2 regions of the Alcanivorax sp. NBRC 102024 genome follow, and region 1 is predicted to be linked to the other one. Evidence: predicted binding sites of a transcription regulator. Region 1 holds the regulator's gene; the other holds the start of a gene.
What was found. The regulator LexA, encoded in region 1, represses DNA repair genes until DNA is damaged. The targets are predictions, from matches to a motif close to TACTGTNTANNTANACAGTA.
Positions count from the first base shown of each region.

Region 2: the regulator LexA is predicted to act here: its motif matches at 2,099-2,118, upstream of uvrA (excinuclease ABC subunit UvrA).

Region 1 covers NZ_BDAS01000004.1:214,910-219,690, forward strand. Annotated here, with positions in the region: gene rlmKL (bifunctional 23S rRNA (guanine(2069)-N(7))-methyltransferase RlmK/23S rRNA (guanine(2445)-N(2))-methyltransferase RlmL) at 1-66, shown strand, start outside; gene A0251_RS08900 (glutaredoxin family protein) at 66-290, shown strand; gene A0251_RS08905 (DUF6482 family protein) at 335-640, shown strand; gene A0251_RS08910 (TatD family hydrolase) at 739-1,560, opposite strand; gene A0251_RS08915 (DUF1499 domain-containing protein) at 1,508-1,924, opposite strand; gene lexA (transcriptional repressor LexA) at 1,956-2,570, opposite strand; gene A0251_RS08925 (cyclic nucleotide-binding domain-containing protein) at 2,887-3,537, shown strand; gene A0251_RS08930 (universal stress protein) at 3,690-4,136, opposite strand; gene topA (type I DNA topoisomerase) at 4,605-4,781, shown strand, end outside.
Region 2 covers NZ_BDAS01000011.1:70,019-74,799, forward strand. Annotated here, with positions in the region: gene A0251_RS14950 (MFS transporter) at 1-1,128, opposite strand, end outside; gene A0251_RS14955 (response regulator transcription factor) at 1,369-2,019, shown strand; gene uvrA (excinuclease ABC subunit UvrA) at 2,133-4,781, shown strand, end outside.

The DNA of each region.
Region 1 (4,781 bases):
CCGGAGGACTTCCGCCGGAATGACAGGATTCATGTCTGCTATGCCATTCGGCATGTGGAGGACTGATGAGTGTAGTGCTTTACACCACGGTGGGCTGCCATCTCTGTGAACAGGCCCGGGAGCTGGTGTCCACGGTGGCACCGGATATCACGCTGACGCTGGTTGATGTGGCTGAGGATGATGAGTTGCTGGCGCGATACGGTGAACGCATTCCCGTGTTGATGAAGGAGGGACGGGAGCTGGGTTGGCCTTTTGGTCTGCTGGATGTGCAGCAATTTCTGGCAGGTTGAGTGATTGATGCGGGCTTCACAGCCGTGGAGCCATTATTGCTCATATGGAAACCATCAGCCCGAAGAAACTGCACAAGCGCAAAGCCGATGAGGTTGAGATCTTCTCAGCCTGCCTGTCCGTCTGTACCGTCAAGGTGCGTTTCGGTGAAACCTGGTACTGGGTGGCCGACGACAGTGGCAAGATCATGCGCTTTAATGGCCCTGAGCACGCCAACAACCAGCTCCAGACCCTGGTCACCAGCACGGCGCATTTGCTCCATCATTCCGCCCATGCGGAAATGGTCGGGCAGCCGGAAGGCGAGGTGATACCGCCCCTGCGGGTGCGTTTTCACTGGCGAAGCCAGACCTGATCGGTTGGTGCCTTGCTTGCAAGGCGAGGGCTTGGTGCAGTTCCCTCCCTCGGGAAGCTTCGGTTTGCGAGCAAAGCTCCAACGGGGTCTGGTTTCGCTTATCTGAACAGCGCTCGCGCGTTTTCACTCGTCATGCCCGCCACCCGGGCCACATCTTGCCCCCGCAAACTCGCCACCCGTTTACCGATCCAGGGCAGCAATGAAGGCTCATTGCGTCGCTTCTTCGGGGGCGGCTCCGGTAGATCCCGCGGCAGCAGATAGGGGGCATCGGTTTCCAGCAACAGTCGGTTATCCGGAATATTGTGCACCAGCTCTGCCAGTGGTTTCCCGCGGCGTTCATCACAAATCCAGCCGGTAATGCCGATATGGCAATCCAGGTCCAGATAATCGAAAAGTGCCTCGCGGGAACCGGTAAAGCAATGCACTACGGCACCCACAAGGTGATCCCGATAGGCTTTCAGGATGGGCGCAAAGCGTTCATGGGCATCACGTTCATGGAGAAACACCGGTAGCTTATGCTCCACTGCCAGTGCCAGCTGGGCCTCAAAGGCGTGCTCCTGGTCGGAACGCGGGGAAAAGTCTCGATTGAAGTCCAGCCCCATCTCGCCGGCGGCTTTTACGCTCTGCTGTCCCAGTAGTTCACGCAGTTCCTTTTCCAGCGCCGGCGAGTAGAAGCGGGCGCTATGGGGGTGCAGGCCGGCAGTGGCAAACAAATCGTCGTGTTGGCTTGCCAGCGCTATGGCCTGGCGGGATTCTTCCACATTGGTACCGGTGAGCAATTGCCAGGTCACCCCGGCGGAGCGGGCGCGTGCCAGTACCTGGTCCCGATCGTCCTGGAATTGCTTGTCGGTCAGGTTGACGCCGATATCAGCCCAATGAACGGGAGCCGTGTTGAGGGTAGAGTTGTGAGGTGCTGTCATCAGGGGCCTGCTCCGCCAGTTGTTCGCGCAGGGATTCTACCCGACGACGGTTGGCACCTAAATCCCAGTAACCCACCCGGGATGCGGACCGTACTTCTACCATGCCATCTTCACGGACATAAAAAGTCACATCATCCACGAAGCGAAGCAGGCGACTGGAGAAGCGGGCCTGAATGCGGGACTGACCGACCACGTCGAATTCAACCCGGGGTAACTGGCGTAACAGTGCCTGCAGGCGGGCCATGCTTGCCTGGCGGGTTTGTGCGACCTTCAGCGGAGCGACCCGGCGGTCCTCATCGGTTGCCAGGCTGGACACGCAGTTGGGCGAATCCGGGCAAGGGGCGAGAAGATTCGTATCGGACATGGCGACGGCACTCATCAATAGCAGAACGGCACTAGTAAGAATTCGGATCACGGATTAGCCCCACAAAAATACCCTCGATGATCAACTGATCCGCCGGCACCTTGATGGGCTCATACGCCTCATTGGCCGGTAGCAGGGTAGCGCTGGATTTATTCAACTTTAGGGTCTTCACTGTGACTTCTTCGTCAATGCGGGCTACCACGATTTCGCCGGAGCGGGCCACGTTGGATTTACGTACGGCAATCAGGTCGCCATCGAAAATGCCGGCCTCGATCATGCTGTCGCCCTGTACCTTCAACAGGTAGGTTGGCCGTTGTTTGAACAGCCCCTGGGGGACGGGAACCGTGCGCTCCACGTTCTCGATTGCCTCGATGGGAACGCCGGCAGCGACCTTGCCCACCACCGGCAGTTCTTCTTCCGACCAGAACGCATTATCGAGTAGCTGAATCCCGCGGGAGCGGTCGCTGTGGAGTTTGATAAAGCCCTTGCGTTCCAGTGCTCTCAGGTGGTCAGAGGCGGCATTTTTGGACTGAAAGCCCATGATGTCGGCAATTTCCGCACGCGTCGGAGCCATACCGGTATCGGCGATACATTCGCGGATACAATCCAGTACCTGTTGCTGGCGATCGGTGAGTTTGCTGCTCATAACCTTCTCCATGTTTCCCGCAGGATTTCGGTTCCATGCCGGGGCGCCAATGGCGCTTCTGGCTGACCAGGCTGTCAGTCGAGGCTGACAGCCGGTGCTACAAAACCGATGCTAGCACAGGTACTGATAATATGAACAGTGCTATTTGAACAGTTGTCCGGGTCGGTTTTTCGACCGTTGAGGGAGGATATCGTTGTCCTATGGGAGCGCTGGCACTAGCATATTGAAGGGAGCTTCTGAGCGGTTGCGTGTCCTTCCGGATTCGCCCTGCAGCCGGAGTCTCCGATAATAATTCCATCAGACCTGGGGATAGTAGATGGAGCAGGCCAATAATAATGATTTCGGCCAACAACGGACTCGGCAACTGTTATCCGGTGTCCCGTTTTTCAATGAAATTGCCCGTGACGACCAGCATGAATTCGCGCATCTGGAGCGCAATACGCGCCTGTGGGTGGCAGGTTCCGGTGACACGGTGATTCGTGCCGGGGATGTGGATTCCACCTTGTATTTCCTGTTGCGGGGGCAACTGGAAGTGCTCTCGGAGCATGCCGGCGACACGCCACTTTATTACGTTTCTCCCGGTGAAGTCTTCGGCACCCTTTCCATGCTGCTGGGCACGCCGCGCAGCGCCACTATCAAGGTGGCGGAGAATGCCCGCGAAGCCGTGCTGGCAAGCCTGGACTTCAATCAGTTCAACGAGGATGACGGTCCTTATTCACTGGCGACGCGGCTGGCCTTTTTCCACATGATCGTTCATCACATCCGTTGGACGCTGGAAGTCAAAAGAATGCAGTCTCCGGATCACGAGCTGGTCCAGTCCATGCGCAAACTCCCGGTGTTTCACGGCGAGAAAGGCAGCCGGGAAGAACTGGCGGCTCTCAAGGTTCAGGCCCAGGGGCTGGCAGAATTGCTGTGTCGCTGGAATGAAGAAGGCCCGGAAGGGACGGGGGCGTTGCAGCTCACTTGAGGGCAATTAATAGTTAATAATGAATAATTAATAACGTCGCGGAATGAGTTATCTGTGCTGCAACGCAAGAGGCCGCGCCTATACTATGGGCGCGGCCTCTTTGCTTTCGTATTCCTCAAGCATCCAACCGCGAAACTATTCATTATTAACTATTAATTGCCTTTCTGATCCACCTTCACCGCCAGCACATCACAATGCGCCCCCGGCACCAGTCCCCGGGCGGTGGAGCCCAGTAGCAGGGCCAGGCCGCTGCGGGTGTGGCTGCCGACCACGATCAGGTCGGCGTGCAGCTTGTCAGCCTGGTCGAGAATGGTCTTCTCAATGGAGCCCAGCTCCACATGAACATTGTCGGCGGGAATCTGATAGCGGCTGGCATAGGTGTCAGCGGTCTCGCGGGCCTGTTGCATCAGGCCGCTCTGCAGGTCGGTCACATCCATGGGCACATCGGCACCGTAGGCCAGGGCCAGGGGCTCGATCACATGGATCAGATGCAGTTCACCGTCGTTGCCGGAGAGGACCCCGGCGGCACGGGATAGCACCTGTGCAGACTCATCACTGCAATCAATGGCGACCAGAATTCGGCGGTAGGGGCTCGGCACGGTTCTCTCCCTGAGACGGTGACTTTTCTGCAGTATAACGCGCTTTCAATGGCTTTCCAGGGGGGGGAGAGCGCCGCTTTGAGGGTTGCTCCACAACCGCCTCTGGTCTACTACTAAAAAGACGGTGCCTCTGACGAACTCACTGCGAGCCCGTGGTGCCTTGCGGGCGCGCTCTGCGGGTCCTGCTGGCTGACGTTCCCCGGTTTTTTTGCATGTCCAGGGGGATGCGTGGAGGGAGAGACAGACGCTGTGAAACTCGCGCCGGGATTGCGATCCAGCCCGGGAGATCGGGCACGTGGAGGGTTATTCAGAGGCTCCCCGGAAGACAGCAGAGCTTGACCCGGCCATACCGGCGCTGTCTAAATAGCGCCCGAAGAGGACCTGCGTCGCCCCAGCCACTGTCATAGTGGGGTAAGGGCAGCCGGTCTGTGCTCTGTTCAACAAACCGCCGCCATTGAGAACCTGAGAATGGGAAAAACTCTTGTTATTGTGGAGTCGCCTGCCAAGGCCAAGACCATCAACCGCTACCTGGGCGACGACTTCGTAGTGAAGTCCAGCGTCGGCCACGTACGCGATCTGCCGGTCAGTGGCGGTTCCAAGAAGAGCACCCCTCAGGAACGTGCCAAGGAGGCCGCCTATACGCGC
Region 2 (4,781 bases), on a different contig from region 1:
CGCCGCACAGCCGTAGAACACCGCCTCGGCACCGACCCACTGGTACAGCGCCCCACCCAGTTGCCCGCCGACAAAGACGCCCAGAAACTGGCTCGTAGAGTATACCCCCATGGCCGTGCCCCGGGTGCCCGCCGGCGCCGCCCGCCCCACCAGCGAGGGCAGCAGCGCTTCAAGCAGGTTAAAGGCTGCAAAGAACACCAACAGGGCCAACACAAAGTGCCACAGTTCGGCACCGGCCAGGGCCAACAGGATCTGGGATACCGCCAGCAACACCACGGCCAGCCGTTTCACCGGCACCGCACCACGCCTTTCGGCGCGGATGATCAGGGGCACCATGGCCACGAACCCGGCCACCAGCACGCCCAGGTAGATCAGGCTGTGGCTACGCAGCCCCAGCCCGAGCCGTTCGCTGAGCAGGGCCGGCACCACCACAAAAGAGGCCGTCATGATCAGGTGCAGGGTAAAAATCCCCACATCAAACCGCAGCAGCGTTTTACTGGAAAGCACCCGGCGGAAACGCACCCCCACCGGCAAGGCCTCCCCCTGTAACGCCTTTGGTGCCGGCACCACCATGGCCACAATCAGGGCGAAGCCCCCCATCACCGAGGTCATCCAGAACAGGCCGGAAAGACCCAGCCAGCTGGCCAGCAGCGGTCCGAGGATCAGCGCCAGCACAAAAGAGCCCCCCACGGACATGCCAATCAGCGCCATGGCCCGGGTACGATGCTTCTCGCTGACCACATCGCCAATCAGCGCCATGATCACACTGGCGATGGCCCCCGCCCCCTGCAGGGCGCGCCCGGCAATGACACCATGGATATGGTCACTCATGGCCGCCACCACGCCCCCGGCCACAAACAGCAGCAGGCCAATCAGTAACAGGGGGCGCCGCCCGAAACGGTCCGAGAGCATGCCGAAGGGTATCTGCAAAAGGGCCTGCATCAGGCCGTAGGCCCCGATGGCGGTGCCGATCAGCAGCGGTGTGGCGCCTTCCAGGGACTGCCCGTAGACCGCAAAAATCGGCAAAATCATGAACAGGCCAAACATCCGCAGCGCGAAGATGGTCGCCAGATAGCCGGTGGTTTTCAGCTCTGTCCGCTGCAAAAGACGGGAAGACGATGCCGACATGAACGCTTGTTGCTCCAGAAACGGGAGGCCGCAACCTCGCGACCGCTACAAAAAGGCGGGCAGTGTACCAGATTCCCCGTGGTGCCGGGCCAGGACACCGTGCACCACTTTGGCCCCTCAAATCGTGAAATCAGTAAAACCGGGCAATGGTAAATTGAACCCCGGTCAAAGCGGTGATAAATTCACGTGCTGATAAGTTTTTTTTCTTAGGCTTCGCCTGAGACATCATGGACGGCATCGATGAACAGCCAAGAACAAACCCAACAAGTTTACGTAGTCGGCAGCCAGCAACTACAAAATGCCCTGCTCACCGAATTTCTCGTCAAGGAAGATGTGGCGACCAAAAGCATTCCCTCCGTGGAAGGGGTTTCCGTGGAGACCCTGCGGGAATTCGACCAGAACCTGTTTCTGGTGGATTACCACAGCGTTGACGTGAACGAGGTCATCGCCCACCTGCTGGAAGCAGACCAGGAAGTGGAAAGCGACGTTTTGATCGCCCTGTTCAATGTGGACAGCGATGACTCTCTCTCTCGTCTTGCAGGCCTGCCCATGGTCAACGGCGGCTTCCAGCATGACTGCCCCCAGGCACTACTCAGCAAAGGCATCAAGGCCATTTTCGACGGCGAGCTGTGGTTCCCGCGCTCTGTGCTGCAGGCCTATCTGATGAAAAGCCGCACCTTCAACAAGACCTTCTCTCGCAGCGAGGTGAACCTCACTGATCGGGAAGTGGAAGTGCTGAAAGTGATGGCCACCGGCGCCAAGAACTCGGAAATCGCCACCAGCCTGAATCTGAGCCCGCACACCATCAAGACGCACATCTACAACATCTTCAAAAAGATCAACGCCTCCAACCGCCTGCAGGCGGTGAACTGGGCGCAAGAGAACCTCTAGGGCTGCGCGCGTCGGACGCCAGGCGTCCGACGCCACTGGACGCCTTTCTTTTCCCCTTCACACAAATTCGCCTATACTGCCCTGTTCATTTTGACAGTAGTCAGGGGTAGTTGATGGATACCATTCTGGTTCGCGGTGCACGGACTCATAACCTGAAGAACGTGGATCTGGATATCCCGCGTGACAAGCTCGTGGTGATCACAGGCCTGTCCGGCTCGGGGAAATCCTCACTGGCCTTCGACACCCTTTACGCGGAAGGTCAGCGCCGCTATGTGGAATCCCTGTCCACCTATGCCCGCCAGTTTCTGTCGATGATGGAAAAGCCCGATGTGGATCACATCGAGGGCCTCAGCCCAGCCATCTCAATCGAGCAGAAATCCACCAGCCACAACCCCCGCTCCACCGTAGGCACCATTACCGAAATCTATGATTACCTGCGCCTGCTGTTTGCCCGGGTGGGCGAGCCCCGTTGTCCGGAGCACGATGCGCCCTTGGCTGCCCAGACCATCAGCCAGATGGTGGACCAGGTGCTGGCCATGGAAGAAGGCAGCAAACTAATGCTGCTGGCACCCGTGATCCGCGAGAAAAAAGGCGAGCATCTGCACCTGTTCGAGGAATTGCGCGCCCAGGGCTTTATCCGCGCACGCATCGACGGTCGCATCTACGACATGGATGACACCCCGGATCTGGACAAGAACAAGAAGCACACCATCGAGGTAGTGGTGGACCGCTTCAAGGTCCGCGACGACCTGCAGAACCGGCTGGCGGAATCCTTTGAAACCGCGCTTAACCTGGCAGACGATATCGCCATCATTGCCCCCATGGACGGTGACGGGGAGGAAGTGACCTTCTCCGCCAAGTTTGCCTGCCCACACTGCGGCTATTCGATTCCCGAGCTGGAGCCACGGCTGTTTTCCTTCAATAACCCGGCCGGCGCCTGCCCCAGTTGTGATGGGCTGGGCGTGAAGCAGTTCTTTGATGAAGACAAGGTCATCAATTCCGACGAACTGTCCCTGTCGGAGGGCGCCATTCGCGGTTGGGACCGCCGCAACGTCTACTATTTCCAGATGCTCAACTCCCTGTCCCAGAGTCTGGGCTTCGACATGGACGTGGCGTTCCGGGAACTGCCCAAGGATATCCGCAAGAAAGTGCTGCACGGTACCGGCAAGGAAAGCATCGAATTCCGTTACCTCAACGATCGCGGCGACATCATCAAGCGCAACCATCCGTTCGAGGGCATCATCCCCAACATGGAGCGGCGCTACCGGGAAACCGAGTCTGACGCGGTGCGCGAAGACCTGCTCGGCTACATGTCCACCTCCAGCTGCCCCAGCTGTCATGGCTCGCGGCTGCGCGAAGCGGCCAGACATGTGTTTATCGAAGAAACCACGCTGCCGGAAGTGGTTCGTCTTGCGGTGGGCAAGGCCCATGCGTATTTCAGCGAACTGAGCCTGCCCGGCAGCAAAGGGGAGATTGCCGACAAGATCCTCAAGGAAATCCGCGACCGCCTGCAGTTCCTGGTCAACGTGGGGCTGGAATACCTGACTCTGGAACGCAGTGCGGAAACCCTCTCCGGGGGCGAGGCACAACGTATTCGCCTGGCCAGCCAGATTGGCGCGGGACTGGTCGGCGTCATGTACGTGCTGGATGAGCCTTCCATCGGCCTGCACCAGCGCGACAACGAGCGTCTGCTCAATACCCTCACCCGTCTGCGCGATCTGGGCAACACAGTACTGGTGGTAGAGCATGATGAGGACGCCATCCGTCTTGCCGACCATGTGATCGACATCGGCCCCGGCGCCGGCGTGCATGGTGGCAAGGTCGTTGCCCAGGGCACAGCCAAACAGGTCGCCGACAACCCGGACTCCCTGACCGGCGACTATTTGTCCGGCCGCAAGACGATTGCAGTGCCCAAACAGCGCCGCCAGAACCCGGACGACAACTGGCTAACCCTGCACGGTGCCACCGGTAATAATCTCAAGGGACACCCCCTGAACATTCCGGTGGGCCTGTTTACCTGCATCACCGGGGTCTCCGGCTCCGGCAAATCCACCCTGATCAACAGCACCCTCTATCCCCTGGCCGCCACTAAACTGAACAAGGCGACCACCCTGAAGGCATCGCCCCATGAGGCCATTGAGGGACTGGAGCATTTCGACAAGGTGGTGGATATCGACCAGAGCCCTATCGGCCGCACGCCGCGCTCCAACCCTGCCACCTATACCGGTATCTTCACGCCGGTGCGCGAGCTCTTTGCCGGCACCCAGGAAGCCCGTGCCCGCGGTTACAAGCCCGGTCGTTTCAGTTTCAACGTGAAAGGCGGTCGCTGTGAAGCCTGTCAGGGCGATGGGGTTATCAAGGTAGAAATGCACTTCCTGCCGGATATCTATGTGCCCTGTGAGGTCTGCGAAGGGAAACGCTACAACCGGGAAACCCTGGAGATCACCTATAAAGGCAAGAACATCTTCGAGGTGCTGGATCTGACCATCGAAGACGCCCGGGAATTCTTTGATGCGGTGCCCTCCCTGGCCCGCAAGCTGCAGACCCTGATGGATGTGGGCCTGAGCTATGTAAAACTTGGGCAGGCGGCCACCACCCTGTCCGGCGGCGAAGCCCAGCGGGTCAAGCTGGCCAAGGAACTGTCCCGCCGGGACACCGGCAACACCCTCTATATTCTCGACGAGCCCACCACCGGCCTGCACTTCGCGGATATCCAGTTATTACTGGACGTGCTAAACCGGTTGGCCAATCATGGCAACTCC